4 regions of the Venatorbacter sp. C2-1 genome follow, and region 3 is predicted to be linked to each of the others. Evidence: predicted binding sites of a transcription regulator. Region 3 holds the regulator's gene; each other region holds the start of a gene.
What was found. Region 3 encodes sigma-54, which starts transcription at its own class of promoters, with help from an activator protein. Its sites were predicted from a motif close to TGGCACNNNNNTTGCTNT; they were not measured.
Positions count from the first base shown of each region.

Region 1 (4,521 bases), 1.9 Mb from region 3:
ATGGCTTCGATGTGGGGGATCCTGATCCGACTCTGCCATTCCCGCAGAATCTGGAGCCAACGCCGGCACGTTTTGAACTGTTCTTTAATCAGGACGGCAGCTTTGATCCGGTATCGACAGGTGATATCTACATTACCAACTGGGACCCTAAGGATGCCGATGGTAATCCGACCGGTGCCCTGAGTTCGGTGAACGTGCTGGAAGGTGGTCTGCCTCTGTCCGATCCGCCAAGCAACTCCAACTTCCAGATTGACCTGAGTGGCTCTACTCAGTTCGGCAGTGCTTTTGCGGTTAACGAAGTGAGCCAGAATGGTTACACCACCGGCCGTCTGACCGGACTGGAAGTGGATCAGGAAGGGATTATCTTCGCCCGCTTTACCAACGGTCAGGCACAGACGCTGGGGCAGGTGGCTCTGGCCAACTTCCGCAACCCGGAAGGTCTGACCCCGCTGGGCGACACATCCTGGGCCGAGTCTTTTGAATCGGGTGATCCGACGGTTGGCTCTCCACGCACGGCTTCCTTTGGTCAGGTGCGCTCATCGGCACTGGAAGACTCTAACGTGGATTTATCGGAAGAGCTGGTCGGGCTGATCATTGCCCAGCGTAACTTCCAGGCCAGTGCCAAAACCATTGAAACTACCGATCAGGTCACTCAGACCATTCTGAATATCTGATGACTGCCTGGCGGCAAGCCTCTTCCCCTCTGGCGGAAGAGGCTGCCGTTTTTTCCGCGCTTTTTCCCGTCTGATACCGTCAAAAAATCATAAGTTATTGAAAATAATGACTTTTATGGTTTTGGCACGTCCTCTGCAATGTTTCCTGTAACTCATTCGGTAAGGTGGATTTTCCGTCTTACCCGCAAGAACAGAGGCAGAACTATGGACCGCGCTTTATACATTGCCATGTCAGGTGCCAAGCAAAATACGCTGGGGCAGGCCGCACACGCCAACAATCTGGCCAATGCCAGTACCACAGGCTTCCGCTCCGATTACACCCAGAGCCGGGCGATGGGCGTATTTGGCGATCATTTTCCAACCCGTGCTTATGCCATGACTGAACGCCCGGCCAGTGATTTTCGTCAGGGCCCTCTGATGGAAACCGGCAACCGTATGGACGTGACCATTGAAGGCGATGGCTGGTTTGCGGTGCAGGGACCCGACGGCCAGGAAGCTTACACCCGTGCCGGCGATCTGAGCGTCGATGCTGATGGTCGTCTGGTGAATGGCAGTGGTCTGCAGTTGATTGGCGATGGCGGGCCTGTGGTGCTGCCAGAGTTTCAGAGTATTGAAGTCAGCCGCGCCGGTATCGTGACGATCCAGCCTTTGGGGGAAAACCCGGCGGCGGTCGCCGAACCGGTGCAGCTTAAGCTGGTGCGCCCGGATCTGCAGGCGCTGGAAAAAGGCGAAGACGGCCTGTTCCGTTTCCGTGATCCGGCCACACCGCCAGCGGTTGCCGACCCCAATATCACACTGGTTAACGGTTTTGTTGAAGGCAGTAACGTCAATGCCGTGAGCGAGCTGACCAGTTTGATTGCCCTTAACCGCCAGTACGAAATGCAGGTAAAGCTGATGAAACGGGTGGATGAAAATACCGCCGCAACCACACAAATTCTGGCCAACCAGTAACAGGAGCTGACCTATGTTAAATGCACTTTGGGTAAGTAAAACCGGACTGGAAGCACAGGATCTGGCGTTAACCACGGTTTCTAACAACCTGGCCAACGTATCAACCACCGGCTTTAAAAAGGACCGCGCGGTATTCGAAGACCTGCTGTACCAGATCCAGCGCCAGCCCGGTGCCAACTCCTCGGCTGACAGCCGTTTGCCGTCGGGTCTGCAGCTGGGTACCGGTGTACGTACTGCGGGTACGCAAAAGATTTTCACCACAGGTTCTCTGCAGCTGACCGATCAGCCACTGGATATGGCCATTAACGGCCGTGGTTTTTTTCAGATCACAATGCCGGACGGCACCATCGGTTATACCCGTGACGGTACCTTTCATATCAATAATGAAGGGGTGGTGGTGAACGTTAACGGCTATCCGCTGGAGCCGCAGATAACCATTCCTGAGCAGACCAATAAACTCACCGTCAGTAAAGACGGGATTGTGCAGGCCACCCTGTTTGGTGATCCGACGCCGCAGGAGCTGGGCCAGATTGAAACCGTCGACTTTATTAACCCGGCCGGTCTGCAGGCAGTGGGTGGTAACGTGTTCTATGAAACCGCCGCCAGTGGTGCGCCGCAGGTAGGCGTACCGAATGAAGAAGGCTTTGGTACGGTGGAGCAGGGAGCACTGGAAAACTCTAACGTTGAAGTGGTGGAAGAGCTGGTAAAAATGATTACCGTGCAACGTTCCTACGAAATGAATTCGAAGGTTGTATCCGCCGCCGATCAGATGCTGCAGTTCCTGACGCAGAACGTGTAAGGAGGTTGTTATGAATACGCTGTTTTCATCCCGTTTATCTCTGGCCGCGCTGATGCTTATAACATTGCAGGCCTGTACTTCAGTACCTTTGGAGCCTGAGGTTTATCCGGATGATCCGGATTACGCGCCGGTATCCGCCGAAAGCCTGCAGCCACCACCAATGGCCAATGGTTCTTTATTTCAGGCGCGCTACAGTTTTGGTTTGTACACCGATCAGCAGGCACGTCGTGTCGGCGATATTATTACGGTGATTTTTGATGAGCAGTATCAGTCATCAAAATCGGCGCAAACCAAGTCGGATAAAACCTCCAGCAACAGTATTGTGCCTAACAGTGTGATGGGGACGGTGCCAGGCTGGAAAAATCTGGGTCTGGATTCCGATACCTCGGCTGACCGTAAATTTAACGGCAAGGGCGAAGCTGATCGCTCTAACAGTCTGAGTGGCCAGATATCGGTATCGGTCGCGGAAATTATGCCTAACGGTATTTTACGCATCCGCGGTGAAAAATGGCTGACCCTGAGTGAAGGGGAAGAATATATCCGCATCAGTGGCCTGATCCGCCCGCAGGATATAACGCCGGACAATACCGTTTCATCAAGTAAAGTGGCCGATGCCCGTATTTCCTTCGGTGGTCGCGGTAATCTTAATAATGCCACCAAGCAGGGTTGGTTTGACCGTATTCTTAATTCGCCCTGGTGGCCACTGTAAGCCGGCCGAGGAGAAAAACCATGTTACGTTTTCTGAGTTGTCTGTTTGTGGTGTCGGTTTTTCTGGCACCGGCCGTACAGGCTGAACGGATTAAAGACATCACCAGTATTTCCGGTGTGCGTACCAACCAGCTGGTGGGGTATGGTCTGGTGGTGGGGTTGGATGGTACCGGTGATAAAGCACCGTTCACCACTCAGACTTTCCGCAACATGATGGCCGAATTCGGCATTACCCTGCCGGCCGGTGTTGATCCGAAATTAAAAAATGTGGCGGCGGTATCGGTTACTGCAGAATTACCGGCCTTTGCCAAGCCCGGACAACGGGTGGATGTCACCGTTGCCTCATTAGGTAATGCCAAAAGCCTGCGTGGTGGCGCATTGATGTTTACGCCGCTCAAAGGTGCCGACGGAAATATTTACGCGGTTGCCCAGGGTAATCTGGTGGTTGGTGGTTTTGGCGCTGAAGGTAATGATGGTTCAAAAATTACCGTGAATGTACCCAGTGTCGGCCGTATTCCTAACGGTGCTTCTGTGGAGCAAACCGTACCCAGCAATTTTTCCCGTGGTGACAGCCTGATTTTTAACCTCGACCAGCCGGACTTTACCACGGCCCGTGCGATGGTTGAGCGCATCAATACCTTACTCGGACCAGGAACCGCTGAAGCGCTGGACGCAACGTCGATCCGCGTCAGTGCACCGCGTGATACCAGTCAACGTGTCAGTTATTTATCCATCATTGAAAATCTGGAAATTGAAACCGGTAAAGAACGGGCCAAGGTTATTATCAACTCCCGCACCGGTACTATTGTGATCGGTCAGAATGTAATGATTGAGCCGGTGGCGGTTACCCACGGCAGCCTGGTGGTAACCATTACCGAAGATTTTCAGGTTTCCCAGCCCAATGCCCTTGCTGATGGCGAAACCGTCGTCGTACCGCAGACCAATATTAATATCGATAACGGCGGCGATAACCGCATGTTTAAATTTGGTCCTGGTGTATCCCTCGACAGTATTGTTAAAGCCGTTAATGAAGTAGGGGCTGCGCCCGGTGATTTAATGGCTATTCTTGAAGCAATGAAGCAGGCCGGTGCGTTAAAGGCTGAATTGATTGTTATCTGATACTAGGGCCTGTTAACACTAAGTGAATCGGGCCTGCTGAGAGCCAGTTTTTCTCAGAACAAGGAGAGAGGAGTGATATTGTCAGGAACATCCATGTTCCTGACCCTTCGGGCTTCGCGCCCATCTGCTCCGGGCAGATGGGTAGTGTGCTAAATGAATGACGAACGACGACGTTAATGGGGAAAACTGGCCTCAGCCCGAAGGGTTATGGCTAAAAATCCCTCATCCTGCGTTGCTGTTCGTTTGCTTAACCCGTTACCAATCTGTCTG
Region 1 covers NZ_CP094879.1:3,060,355-3,064,875, reverse strand. Annotated here, with positions in the region: gene MT343_RS13735 (flagellar hook-basal body complex protein) at 1-674, shown strand, start outside; gene flgF (flagellar basal-body rod protein FlgF) at 879-1,625, shown strand; gene flgG (flagellar basal-body rod protein FlgG) at 1,639-2,424, shown strand; gene flgH (flagellar basal body L-ring protein FlgH) at 2,435-3,133, shown strand; gene MT343_RS13715 (flagellar basal body P-ring protein FlgI) at 3,154-4,251, shown strand.
Region 1: the regulator sigma-54 is predicted to act here: its motif matches at 797-814, upstream of flgF (flagellar basal-body rod protein FlgF).

Region 2 (4,521 bases), 1.2 Mb from region 3:
CCTTATGCACCGGACTGGCGCGATACATCAGCACCGCTGCAACAACGTGCCAAAGCCTATCTGGATATTAACTGCGCTCACTGCCACAACGATAACGGCGCCGCCGCTCTTTCCGGCCTGCGGCTGGAATACTGGCGCACCGCCATTGACTATACCCATGGTGTCTGCAACTCGGCCCATGGCTGGCGTGGCGGAGGCTTTGATATCTGGCCTGGGCGCGGTAATGACTCCAGCCTGCCGTTACGCATGGAATTAAACGGTGCTGCCGACCGGATGCCGCCGATAGGACGCAGCGTGCCCGACAAAGACGCCGTGGCTTTAATACGGGCCTGGATCGATACCCTGCCCGATCAGGACTGTGCCAGCGGCTGAACCAGGGCCTGTTAACACTAATCAAACAGGCCCTGGCCGCTGGCAGCTTTGCACCAGAACAGAGCGATGTCATATCGCTCTGCCGCTTTACAGCGCAAGCAGTCTGCCTCAACCCTGCTCCCTGACCGGCTCAGAGGCTTTTCCCTGTCCCCAGGCCCGTTAATCTGATCAGCGGCTGCACAACCGTCAGCTGCACTTCCGTTTATTAACCGATATTTCACATCTGGTATTCATCTTGCACCAACGCTGAGCAAAGCCCTTATTTATTTGCAAAGAAGGATTCATTTCCGTGCAGGATCTTCACAGCGTTGCCTATTTTCTGAACCTCGGTCAGCAACAGGAAATACAGGAACTTGAACAGTTTGCCCGTACCGGCCAACTGGTGATTGCCATCAGCAATCTGTTGCATCAGCTGCAGTACGAACGCGGATTATCCAACCGCTTTCTTGGCAGTGCTGGCCTGCGTTGCCAGCAAGAACTGCAACAACAGTGGCACAGCAGCAATGAGCAACTGGCGCTGTTTCATAAAGCCCTGGCCAACTTACTGCCAGAGCATGGGCAGCATGCCTTTCCCGCACGCTGGTTCCGCCGTCTGGGTTATGCCCTGCACAGTCTCGAACGACTGCCACAACTGCGTCAGGATGTAGAGCAGCTGAAATTCAATACCACCGTTGCCATCAAAGCCTATTCCGAAATGATTCAGAGCTTACTGGCCGTGGTGTTCGAGGCCGCAGGCAACGCGGCCGATGAAATAACCGCACGTATTCTCGTCGCCATGTTTAATTTAATGCAGGGCAAAGAGCTGGCCGGACAGGAACGCGCCTGTGGGGCTGCCGGATTTTCCGCTCATGAATTTGACCCCGGCCTGCGTCAGCGCCTGACACAGTTAATCGACCGGCAGGATCGCTGTTTCCATATTTTCAGCGATTATGCCAGTGACGAAGCTCTGAGCGCCTGGGAACAGGTTCAGCGCGGTGAATTCCAGCTCGAATTTGAACGCCTGCGGCGTCTGGCCCTGACCGCCGGTCCCCAGTCACTGGCAGCAGCGGATTATGATGTGCGCTGGTTTATCTGCTGTTCTGAACGGCTGGATGCCATCAAATATGTCGAAGAAGTGTTGGAAACCCAACTCCTCTCCCACAGCCAGCAACGCATTCTTGCGGTACGCGAAGCGGCATTAAGTCCCGACCAACAAGGCAATGACCTGCAACGCGGAGCGTTCGACGATGTTCCTTCGTTTGCTCTGTACGTCAGCCATTCACAGTCCGCCGGGCATGAGTCAGACCATGCTCTCAGCGGTCCCGATGACGATATGGTGCATAACGTCAGTAAGCCGGTGGTCGAATTAATCGAAGCTCAGGGCCAACGCTTAAAAAGCCTGAATGATGAACTGGATGCCGCCCGTACAGAACTGCATGAGCGCAAACTGATTGACCGCGCCAAACGTGAACTGATTCAGCGCCGCCAGATGAGCGAACAGGAAGCCTATGCGTTATTACGCAGTATGGCGATGAATCAGAACCGCCGTCTGGTGGATGTTGCTGCCGGTTTATTAAGCATGACCGAGCTTCTTTAAATCAGGTTGTGCACTGCACCAAGTCGCAGCACCAACGCATAACCTGCTCTTCAGCAGAGCAAAAAAAATCCTTGCCGTAAAAACGCAGGGATTTTTTTATTCCTGACAACCGCTTTTAAAAACCTTACGGTTGATTGCAACCCAAATAAAAACAGGAAGTTAGCGGATTAAAATGCGTTAAAAACGCCATAGACGGACATTGTCTGAAAACTCTGGCACGCTTCTGGCAATACTTATTCTGAATTTCTTATTCAGTGCATACCCAATGGCGGGTAACCGTACTGACACATTTTAACAGCAAAGGCGCTTACAACGGGCAACCGTTGTGGCGCCTTTTTTTTGTTGCCAAGAAAGGGGAAGACCATGCAAGGACTGAACACTCTGCGCCGCACACTGATAAAAAGTGCATTGATTCTGACCACAGGTCTGGCCAGTGGTTTATCGGCATTATCGATACCACTCAGTCATGCTGATGATTATCCGGAAAAAGAAGAGCTTAAATTCGGTTTTATTAAATTAACCGATATGGCACCGCTGGCTATTGCCTATGAAAAGGGTTTCTTTGAGGACGAAGGCTTGTATGTCACCCTCGAAGCACAGGCAAACTGGAAAGTACTACTCGACCGCGTGATTGATGGCCAGCTGGATGGCGCCCATATGCTGGCGGGCCAGCCATTGGGCGCAACCATTGGGTTTGGCACCAAAGCCGATATCATTACCGCCTTCAGTATGGATTTAAACGGCAATGCCATTACCGTTTCCAATGATGTCTGGCAGCAAATGAAACCCTTTATTCCCAAAGATGCTGAAGGGAAACCCGTACACCCGATTAAAGCCGATTACCTGAAACCAGTCATAGAAAAATACAAAGCCCAGGGTAAGCCATTTAATATGGGCATGGTTTTTCCGGTATCCACCCACAACTACGAATTACGCTACTGGCTGGCGGCTGGCGGTATTAACCCGGGTTATTACGCACCGTCGAAAGGTGACACCTCCGGTCAGCTGAATGCTGATGCCCTGCTTTCGGTTACACCGCCACCACAAATGCCGGCAACGATGGAAGCCGGTACGATTTATGGTTATTGCGTAGGCGAACCCTGGAACCAGCAGGCCGTCTTTAAAGGCATCGGTGTTCCGGTGATTACCGACTACGAAATCTGGAAAAACAATCCGGAAAAAGTATTTGGCGTCAGCAAAACCTGGGCAGAAAAATATCCGAACACTCACAAGCGTGTGGTCAAAGCACTGATCCGTGCTGCCGCCTGGCTTGATGAAAATAATAATGCCAACCGCGAGGAGGCGGTAAAAATTCTGGCCAAGCCACAGTATGTAGGCGCCGATTACAAAGTGATTGCTAACTCCATGACCGGTACTTTCGAGTATGAAAAAGGCGATAAGCGCTCTGTACCGGATTTCAATGTCTTTTTCCGCTACAACGCCACCTACCCTTATTACTCCGATGCCATCTGGTATCTGACACAGATGCGCCGCTGGGGTCAGATTGCCGAAGCTAAATCGGATGACTGGTACAAAGACATCGCGAAAAAAGTGTATCGCCCTGACATTTACGCAGAAGCAGCAAAAGCACTTATTGCTGAAGGCAAAGCCGATGCCAAAGACTTCCCTGACTTCAGCAATGAAAGCGGCTTCCGTGCCCCACAAACGGAATTTATCGACAACATCACCTATGACGGTCAGCAACCGAATGCTTACCTGCAGAAGTTTGCTATCGGCCTGAAAGGCGAGCAAAAGCTGTAACACAGGGAATAAGCCGGCTGTTTTAACAGCCGGACTAAAACAGCCGGACTACCATCACACATTCATCGAAATTGTGCAGTCAACTGAATCCGTCAAGGAGATCCTATGAGCATTGCCCTGACCCAAACATTAAGCAAAATAAGCTGGCTGGAACCGATGATTAAAGCCGCTCAGGGAGAAAACCGCAGCCAGAACCTGAGCATTATTGCCAAAGCCATCGGCATTCCTCTGGCAGGGATTTTGGTGTTTTTAATGATCTGGCATGCGGCCGCATCAAGTATTAACACCTCTCTGGGAAAATTCCCCGGACCTGCCGATGTACTGATCCAGAGTAAAACCCTGATCAGCGAACATATTACAGAGCGTGAAAAAGCAGCCGCTTTTTACCAGCGCCAGGATGAACGTAATGCCCGGCGTCTGGCACAGGACCCGGATTATATCGTCAAAATCCGCGACTATACCGGTAAGCCAACCTACGTCGATCAGATTGGTACCAGCCTGATTACGGTTCTGAGCGGTTTTCTGATTGCCTCACTGATCGCCATTCCGCTGGGTATTGTTATTGGTTTAAGTGCCAACCTGTACTCGGCATTTAACCCGGTGATTCAGATTTTCAAACCGGTATCACCTCTGGCCTGGCTGCCACTGGTCACTATGGTGGTCAGTGCTGTCTATGTCAGCGATGACCCGGTTGTAGCAAAGTCTTTTGTCACTTCCATGATTACCGTCATGCTCTGCTGCCTGTGGCCAACCGTTATTAATACCGCCGTGGGCGTCGCCTCTATTTCTCAGGATTTAAAAAATGTCAGTCA
Region 2 covers NZ_CP094879.1:1,902,322-1,906,842, reverse strand. Annotated here, with positions in the region: gene MT343_RS08435 (hypothetical protein) at 1-372, shown strand, start outside; gene MT343_RS08430 (nitrate regulatory protein) at 662-1,948, shown strand; gene MT343_RS08425 (CmpA/NrtA family ABC transporter substrate-binding protein) at 2,312-3,709, shown strand; gene MT343_RS08420 (ABC transporter permease) at 3,815-4,521, shown strand, end outside.
Region 2: the regulator sigma-54 is predicted to act here: its motif matches at 2,162-2,179, upstream of MT343_RS08425 (CmpA/NrtA family ABC transporter substrate-binding protein).

Region 3 (4,521 bases):
CGGATAGCCCAGTACGGCCTCAAGACGGGCGCGGTCCTGGTGGTCCATCGACTCCAGAACTTCCTGAGTTACACGCTCAGGCAGCTGCTGCAGCATGTCGGCCACGTCATCGGTGTCGAGGTCGGCGGTCAGGTCGACAACTTCTTCGGCACTCATGTCGCTCAGGAAGTGGCTTTGCAGCTCCTCGCTGAGGTTCTGCATGACCTCGCCTTCGAGTTCCTTATCGACCAGTTCCCACAGCAGCTTACGGGCTTTAGGCGGAGAAGATTCGATCAGGTGGGCGATATCAACCGGTGCCAGACCCGAATTCAGGATGCGACGCACCTGCGCCAGCGCACCACTTTCCAGCGCGGCGGTCAGGCTGTGTAACTTGGCTTTAGCCTTTTCGGTCTGCTGTGCCATGCGTCGGTTCGGTCCAGGGGATGGTTGAATGCTCAGATTCTAGCCTGATTAGGCCTCTGATACCACGAAACTACTCGCAGAATTGCGCGTAGAAGATTGTTTTGCCGGGCTATTCTTCTTCGTCAAAACGCCGGTTAATAAGATCAATCAGGGCTGCCAGTGCGTGTTCAGCATCCTGGCCTTCAGCATGGATATGTATGTTGGTGCCTTTGCTGGCGGCCAGCATCATCACCGCCATAATGCTCTTACCGTCGACCATGCGGTCGGGGTAACCGACTTTGATCTGGCAGGAATAAGCAGCGGCGGTGGAAACCAGCTTGGCGGCTGCGCGGGCGTGCAGGCCCAGCTTATTGATGATGGTGATTTCGGTGCTGGTCATCCGTATCAGTCCTGATGAATGTCGGCACTGCCCAGCTCGCGGTGGCGGACCTGAACATTGCTGTAATGATGACAGAATTCTGCCTTAAGTTGCTCTGCCAGGTAAACGGAGCGGTGCTGCCCGCCGGTGCAGCCGATGGCAATGGTCATATAGCTGCGGTTGGCATCGACAAAGGCAGGCAGCCAGCGCTGAATAAACCCGCTGATGTCCTGCTGCATTTGTCCGACCTGAGGCTCCCGGGCAAGGAAATCAATGATTGCCGGGTCGCGCCCGGTAAAGGCGCGCAGTGCCGGGTCCCAGTAAGGGTTGGGCAGGTTGCGGACATCGAATACATAATCGGCATCAATCGGGATGCCATGCTTGAAGCCGAAAGATTCAAACAGAATGGCGATGTCGGTGCTGGTTTTATCCGCCACCCGCAATTTAATCAGGCTGCGCAGCTCATGCACAGACATGCTGGTGGTATCCAGCGTCAGATCGGCAAGGTTGGCGATAGGCTCCAGCAGCAGGCGCTCTTTATCGATGGCTTCGGCCAGAGATGTGCTTTTACTGGTTAGTGGGTGCTTACGCCGGGTGGAGCTGAAGCGCTGCAGCAGCACTTCTTCGCTGGCGTCGAGATAGACGACATCCAGCTGGTATTCTTCGCTGGGTAGCTGGTGCAGTACATCGTGGATATTGTCGAAGGCATGGGGCAGGTTGCGGGCGTCAACACTGACGGCGACTTTGGCCAGTTTTTCTTCGCTTTCGGTCTGGCGGGCCAGCGCTGGCAACAAAGCGACCGGCAGGTTATCAATGCAGTAGAAGCCCAGATCTTCCAGTACGTGCAGAGCACTGGATTTTCCTGAGCCGGACCGGCCGCTGATCACCACTAAACGCATTGCTGTGCTCCTCCATTGCCCGTTGGGCTGATGTCAGCCCGGTTGTCCGCTCAGCGCCCGCTGATAAAACCGTTGCGCATCCGGCGCTTTGCGCAGTGCCTCGCGGTAGGCCGGCTCGCTGAAGTTGCGTGCCAGCATCGCCAGAACCTGCAGGTGCTGTTCAGTAGCTTCTTCGGGAACCAGCAGAGCAAACACCAGATCGACCGGCTTGCGGTCAATGGCGTCGTAATCCACCGGCTCCACCAGACGCAGCAGTACGCCCATCGCCTGGTCGCACTGCTTCAGCCGGCAGTGGGGAATGGCAATACCTTCGCCAATCCCGGTGCTGCCGAGGCGTTCACGGCTGAGTAATCGCTCGTAAATATCGTCGGCAGAGCTGTCGCTGAGTTGTTCTGCGATAAAACCTGCCAGGTACTCCAGTAATTTCTTTTTACTGGAAACCGGAGCATCTATCAGACTGCGTTCCGGTGTGAGGATATCCTCGATGCGAATGTCCATTAATCAGCCTTGTCCGTGTTGCCGCGCCACCAGTTTTTCTTTGTGTTTCAGTACCTGACGGTCGAGCTTGTCGGTCATCTGATCGATTGCAGCATACATATCATCGTGCTCAGCGCTGGCGTGCAGGTCGGCACCGCTGACGTGAATAGTCGCTTCAGCAATCATGCGCTCTTTAATAACGGTCAGGGTTACCTGGCCGTTGGTAATGTTGTCAAAGTGGCGTCCCAGCTTGGACATTTTTTCGTCTACGTACGCTTGCAGAGATTCGGTAACGTCAACGTGGTGACCGCTGATATTAATCTTCATGTCCAGACTCCTTGTTGCTGGCTTGTTGTTTTTTAAATCAATTGTTTACGTTCGTTCGAAGGCGGAATCATCATAGCCTCACGGTATTTGGCTACCGTGCGCCGTGCCACCTGAATGCCTTTTTCACCCAACACTGCGGCGATTTTGTTGTCGCTCAGCGGTTTGCGGGCATTTTCTTCAGCAATCAGTTTTTTAATCATGGCACGGATTGCGGTGGAGGAACATTCGCCGCCGCCATCGGTACTGACATGGCTGGAGAAAAAGTACTTCAGCTCGAAGATTCCGCGTGGCGTGTGCATGTATTTCTGGGTGGTTACCCGGGAAATGGTGGATTCATGCATACCAACGGCTTCGGCAATATCGTGCAGCACCAGCGGCTTCATTGCTTCTTCGCCCTGTTCGAAGAATTCAATCTGATATTCGACGATTTTGGTGGCTACTTTCAGCAGGGTTTCGTTGCGGCTTTGCAGACTTTTGATAAACCAGCGCGCTTCCTGCAGGTGGTCGCGCAAGAAGGCGTTGTCGGTGCTGTTATCGGAACGGCGTACCAGTGAGGCGTAATCGGCGTTAACGCGCAGCTTGGGGGCGATATCCGGATTCAGCTCAACCCGCCATTCGTCGCGGATATTGCGTACCAGCACATCGGGCACCACATATTCGGCCTGCTCGGCGCTGATGCCGGCACCTGGTTTGGGATTCAGTTCTTTAATCAGCCGCAGTACGGCTTTGAGGTCGTCTTCGCGCAATTTGGTTTTGCGCATCAGGGTCGGATAATCCTTGCTGCCGAGCAGTTCGATGTAATCGCGGATGACCATTTTGGCTTCGTTCAGCCAGGGCGTATCGGGTGGCAGTTGCTGCAGTTGCAGCAACAGGCATTCACGCAGGTCGCGGGCAAAAGCACCGGCCGGATCAAACTGCTGCAGGCGGTGGAGGACGGCCATGACTTCGTCTTCTTCGACGTCCAGAGCCGGGTCCATGCTTTCCAGAATGTCTTCGACGGTGGTGTGCAGATAGCCGTCGTCATCCACGCCGTCGATCAGCATCAGGGCGATCTCGCGGTCGGTATCTGACATCGGGGTCAAATTGAGTTGCCACAGCAGATGATCCTGCAGATCTTCGGTGCTGGCGTGGCGCGAGTCGTAATCGAAATCGTCGTCGATGGCGTTACTGCTGCTGCCGGAGGCAACGCTGGCGGTGGTCTGGTAAGTATCTTCCCACTGACTGTCGACCGGCAGGTCGTCGGGCAATTGCTCCTGCGACCACTGTTCATCCAGTTCCGGAGTGTCGTTGTGGCTGTCGTCCTGACTGCTGACTTCGTGGCTGCTGCTGGTGTCGTGATCGCTGTTGCGGGACAGATCGGGCAGGTCATCGTGCTCGTGTTCTTCTACTTCGAGCATCGGGTTGGAATCGAGGGCTTCCTGAATCTCCTGCTGCAGATCGAGGGTAGACAGCTGAAGCAGGCGGATGGCTTGTTGCAACTGAGGGGTCATGGTCAGGTGCTGACCCATCTTTAACTGAAGAGACGCTTTCATAAAAGTTCAGTAATCACTCAGTATCGGCATAGTCTGTGCATTATACGCCAAGCGGTAAACCTTGGAATCTTTTGTGCATCTTCCTTTGCTTTGGATCATCAGCCACTTCCCTGCAGCAGGGCTTGCCATCACAGGCGGAAATCCTCACCCAGGTACACTTTGCGTACCTGCTCGCTGGCCAATACCTGTTCAGCGGTGCCTTCGGCGATGATATGGCCACCCCCGACAATATAGGCTTTCTCACAGATAGCCAGAGTTTCCCTTACGTTGTGGTCCGTAATGAGTACGCCGATGCCACGTGCCTTGAGTTGTCGGATGATGTCCATGATGTCAGCTACAGAAATCGGGTCAACCCCGGCGAACGGCTCATCAAGCAGAATAAAGGACGGCTCAGCCGCCAGCGCGCGGGCAATCTCGACCCGGCGTCGTTCACCACCGGATAAGGCCATGCCCAGACTGCTGCGGATATGCTGAATATGAAACTCATTCAGCAGCTCTTCCAGTTTTTCCAGACGCTGTGCACGGT
Region 3 covers NZ_CP094879.1:654,051-658,571, forward strand. Annotated here, with positions in the region: gene mgtE (magnesium transporter) at 1-402, opposite strand, end outside; gene MT343_RS02870 (HPr family phosphocarrier protein) at 512-781, opposite strand; gene rapZ (RNase adapter RapZ) at 787-1,659, opposite strand; gene ptsN (PTS IIA-like nitrogen regulatory protein PtsN) at 1,693-2,157, opposite strand; gene hpf (ribosome hibernation-promoting factor, HPF/YfiA family) at 2,161-2,463, opposite strand; gene MT343_RS02890 (RNA polymerase factor sigma-54) at 2,496-3,995, opposite strand; gene lptB (LPS export ABC transporter ATP-binding protein) at 4,124-4,521, opposite strand, start outside.

Region 4 (4,521 bases), 210 kb from region 3:
CAATGGCTTCACTGTTTTCGGTGACCACCCGCTGCCCCTGATCAACCACGGTGCGCGCTTCGCTGGCGGTCTGCGCGGCGGTGGCGGTGTTCTGGGCCACCTCTTTGGCGCTGGAAGCCATTTCGCTGACGGCGGTTGCCAGAGTGTTGTTTTCATCCAGCTGGGCATGGGCGCGGCGGGTCAGGGTATCGCTGAGACCGTTCAGACCATCGGCACCTGTGCGGATACCTTCGGCTTCGGTGCTGATGTTACGGAGGATGCCGCCCAGATAATCGGCGTAATCATTTACCGCCTGACGTAAGCGCCCGACTTCGTCATCACGGCTGACGGTAAGACGGGTACTGATCTGACCGTTAACCAGACTGCGGACCTGCGCCGTGGTTTCTTCCAGCCAGCCGATAATCTGCCGGCCAAAGACAATCATCACCAGCACAAACAGCAGAATCAGCGGAACCAGACTGGAATACAGCATCAGCGACAGTGCACTCATGGTCTGCAGAGCAACGCTCTGCGGCAACAGCATGCCCACCTGCCAATGCTGTTCCTCCAGACTGCTCAGAACCAGCAAAGCCTCGTCGTCCGGCACCACGCCGGCAGGTACAGCAACGCCACTGCGGCCGGCACTCAGCAGTGTTTTCAGCGGTGCCAGGCTGCGGTCTTTGGAGGCCAGTTCATCCAGTGTTTTCATGTCCAGAGACTGCGCGCGCAGACCCGGTGCAGCGACCACGGTACCGGTCTGATCAACCACGAAGGGATAAGCCTGAGCAATTTCGCGATGCCCCTGCAGTAATTTGCCCAGACCGCTGAGCATCAGATCGACAGTGGCAACACCCCAGAATTCTCCCTGACGACGAATAGCCACGGTACAGGTGACCATTGGCGTGCCGGATACCGGATCGGCATAGGCCTCCGACCAGGCACACTGCCCCGGCGCCAGCGTGCGCCCGATGCTGTACCAGCCCTCGTTGTGATAACCCGACCCGGCCGGATCGTTATAATCGTTCAGCAGTTGCAGACGACCCTGACTGTCACGCGCCCAGAACAGCGAGGCACGCTCCCGCGCCGGGTCCAGACGTTGCGGCTCTGGCCAGATACCGCCACCGGCAATGGCACCATTACCAAATTCGTCCACCAGATCGCGTAAATGAGTGATAAATGTTGTCTCATCCAATGGCAGTGTTGCACCCAGTGCCGCCATACTGCGCGTCAGTGATGCTGTGGCCTGCAGTACGCCATGGATTTCGGCAGCAATGCCCTCGACCCGCAGCTGCGCACTATCCTGCGCTTGCTGATACAAACGTGGCTCGGCAAGATAGTGGGTAAGAAGGTAGATACAGAGAACAGCGCCCAGCAGCAAAGATGCACCGGCCAGCCAGAGTTGTTTACGAATTAACATAGAATACGCCCGGAAGGTGATTATTTTCAGTCTAGTGAGAATTCCTGACTCTTCCGGATAACCGCCCTCAGCACAGCAGGATTACCATGACAAAGAAGACACTGATGTCACTCATTCTTTTATTAACAGCCTGCACCAGTCTGGCGACCGAGGTGTACATCAGCCGCGACGCTAACGGTAACGTCATCTTCAGTGATAAGCCGGGACAGAACTCCGAAAAACATGCGGTAAAAGAGCTGCCGTCCATCCCCGCCTATGTGCCTCCCCCCAGTGCACACCAGCCGGCCAAGGTGAACGAACCCAGCTTTAACTACACCAGTCTGAGTATTATCACCCCAAGCAATGGTCAGGATATTCCGACCGGTTTCGCCGGTAATGTTGAGGTGTCCGGCGTACTCAGTCCCGGCCTGCGCGAGGCCGACACACTTTATCTGCTGGATAACGGCGAAGTGTTACGTCAGGGACGCCAGACATCCTTCCAGCTCACCAACCTCAGCCGTGGCGAGCATGGCCTGCAACTGGTCGTGCGTGATCAAGCCGGCAACACCATTATCAGCAGTAATCTGGTGACCATTTATGTTCAGCGCGCTTCGGTTCTGAACCGTTCAGGCCGTTAAGGCCTGTTAACGCGGCCGGCACTGGCCTTAAAACCAAAGCACCAAATTCGAGCACAAAAATACTGCGAAGCACTGTTTTTGTGCGCTCAATTCTCCTGTATGTTCGTTCATGTTCGACTTAGCAACATGAATCGCCTACCCCGGCGCTAATATTGTGCATCCCTCCCATAACCTCTGATATATGGCTCAGTTTTTGCTGAAAGCCAGTTGCACAATGTTTTAGCGGCCTGACAGATGGCCACGACTGCCCTCTGGATAAGTACTGGTGGTGCGGTCTGACCCACGCCTCACGCGGCGTTTTTACAGGCAGCAAACGGAGACAAGCATGCTGGCCAGCCCGATCATCAATCAACGCTTACTGGAACACCTGAATACCGGTGTTCTGCTGCTGGACGCCGATCTGACCGTTCTTTATATGAACCCCGCAGCCGAAGCCCTGCTGGAAATGAGTGGCAAGCGCTGTCTGGGCGTGCCCTTTTTTGAACTGGCCATCGAATCTGAAGAAGCGACCAGCGCGCTGGAGCAGGCGATTATTACCGGCCACTCCTATACCAAACGCGAAGCCACTATTCAGCTGCACAATCAGCAACAGATGACACTGGATTACAGTGTCAGCCCGGTATCCCATCCGGAAAGCCGCCTGCCTTCGCTGCTGATCGAGCTGCAGGGGCGTGACCGGCTGATGCGCATCAGCCGCGAAGAGCAGCTGATCGCCAAACAGGAAACCACCCGCTCTTTAGTCCGCGGGCTGGCCCACGAAATTAAGAACCCTCTCGGTGGTATCCGCGGTGCCGCGCAACTGCTGGAGCGTGAATTACCTTCGGCCGAGCTGAAGGAATACACCAACATCATTATCGAAGAAGCCGACCGCCTGCGTGATCTGGTCGACCGTCTGCTCGGCCCGCGCCAGATTCCGAAACAGGAACAGGTTAATATTCACGAAGTGCTGGAACGTGTCTGCCAGCTGATCGATGTTGAATCGGCCGGCCGCATCAATATTGAGCGCGATTACGATCCGTCTATTCCGGAGCTTGAGGCCGACAAAGGTCAGCTGATTCAGGCCCTGCTGAATATCTGCCGCAACGCCATGCAGGCAATGCTCGAAGCACAGCCGCCACTGGCACAGCCACAACTGAGTTTACGCACCCGCACCGTGCGCCAGTTTACCATTGGCCATCATCGTCACCGTCTGGTCGCACAGATCGATATCAGCGACAACGGCCCGGGCATTCCCGAAGAATTACGCGAAAATCTTTTCTACCCGATGGTCAGCGGCCGCGCCGACGGCACCGGCCTGGGATTATCGATTTCGCAATCCATTATCAATCAGAAGAACGGCATCATTGAGTTTGTCAGTGATGCCAGTAAAACCGTCTTCTCTATTTATTTACCTCTGGAATAACTATGAGCACTGTCTGGATTATCGACGACGACAAATCAATCCGCTGGGTTCTGGAAAAAGCTCTGGAACAGGCCAATATCACCACCCGCGTCTTTGAACAGGCGGAGCCGGCACTGGCAGCGTTAAAGCGAGAACATCCGGATGCCATTATTTCCGATATCCGGATGCCCGGCATGGATGGTCTGGCGTTATTACGTCATGCTCATGAAGCTCACCCGGATTTACCGGTAATTATTATGACCGCCCATTCCGACCTGGAAAGCGCGGTATCGTCCTATCAGCAGGGTGCGTTTGAATATTTACCCAAGCCATTTGATGTGGATGAAGCAGTCAGCCTGATTCATCGTGCGATTGCACACTTCGCTGAATTAAATGCCAATGCGCCGCAAAGCGAAGAAGAAACCGAAGAGCATGAAATTATTGGCGAAGCGCCGGCCATGCAGGAAGTTTTCCGTGCCATTGGCCGCCTGTCTCAATCCAATATTACCGTATTAATTAACGGTGAATCCGGTACCGGTAAAGAACTGGTTGCCCATGCCCTGCACAAACACAGCCCACGTTCGGCGCAGCCGTTTATTGCCCTGAATATGGCGGCTATTCCCAAAGACCTGATCGAATCAGAATTATTCGGCCACGAAAAAGGCTCCTTTACCGGTGCCGGCGGTCAGCGTCGCGGACGCTTTGAACAGGCTAATGGCGGTACTTTATTTCTCGACGAAATCGGTGATATGCCGGCCGATACCCAGACCCGTTTATTGCGTGTTCTGGCCGACGGTGAGTTCTACCGCGTAGGTGGCACCACGCCGGTCAAAGTGAATGTACGGATTATTGCCGCAACTCACCAGAACCTTGAAGGCCTGGTTAAAGAAGGACGTTTCCGCGAGGATTTATTCCACCGCCTAAACGTTATCCGTATTCATCTGCCACGTCTGGCGGATCGTCGTGAAGATATTCCGAAGTTACTGTCACACTTTTTAAAGCGTGCCGCCGAAGAGCTGGAAGTCGAAGCCAAAACCCTGCGCAGTGAAACCGAAGATTATTTAAGCTCGCTTGACTGGCCGGGTAACGTGCGTCAGCTGGAAAATACCTGCCGCTGGATTACCGTC
Region 4 covers NZ_CP094879.1:861,177-865,697, reverse strand. Annotated here, with positions in the region: gene MT343_RS03825 (methyl-accepting chemotaxis protein) at 1-1,396, opposite strand, end outside; gene MT343_RS03820 (DUF4124 domain-containing protein) at 1,501-2,013, shown strand; gene glnL (nitrogen regulation protein NR(II)) at 2,339-3,415, shown strand; gene ntrC (nitrogen regulation protein NR(I)) at 3,418-4,521, shown strand, end outside.
Region 4: the regulator sigma-54 is predicted to act here: its motif matches at 2,196-2,213, upstream of glnL (nitrogen regulation protein NR(II)).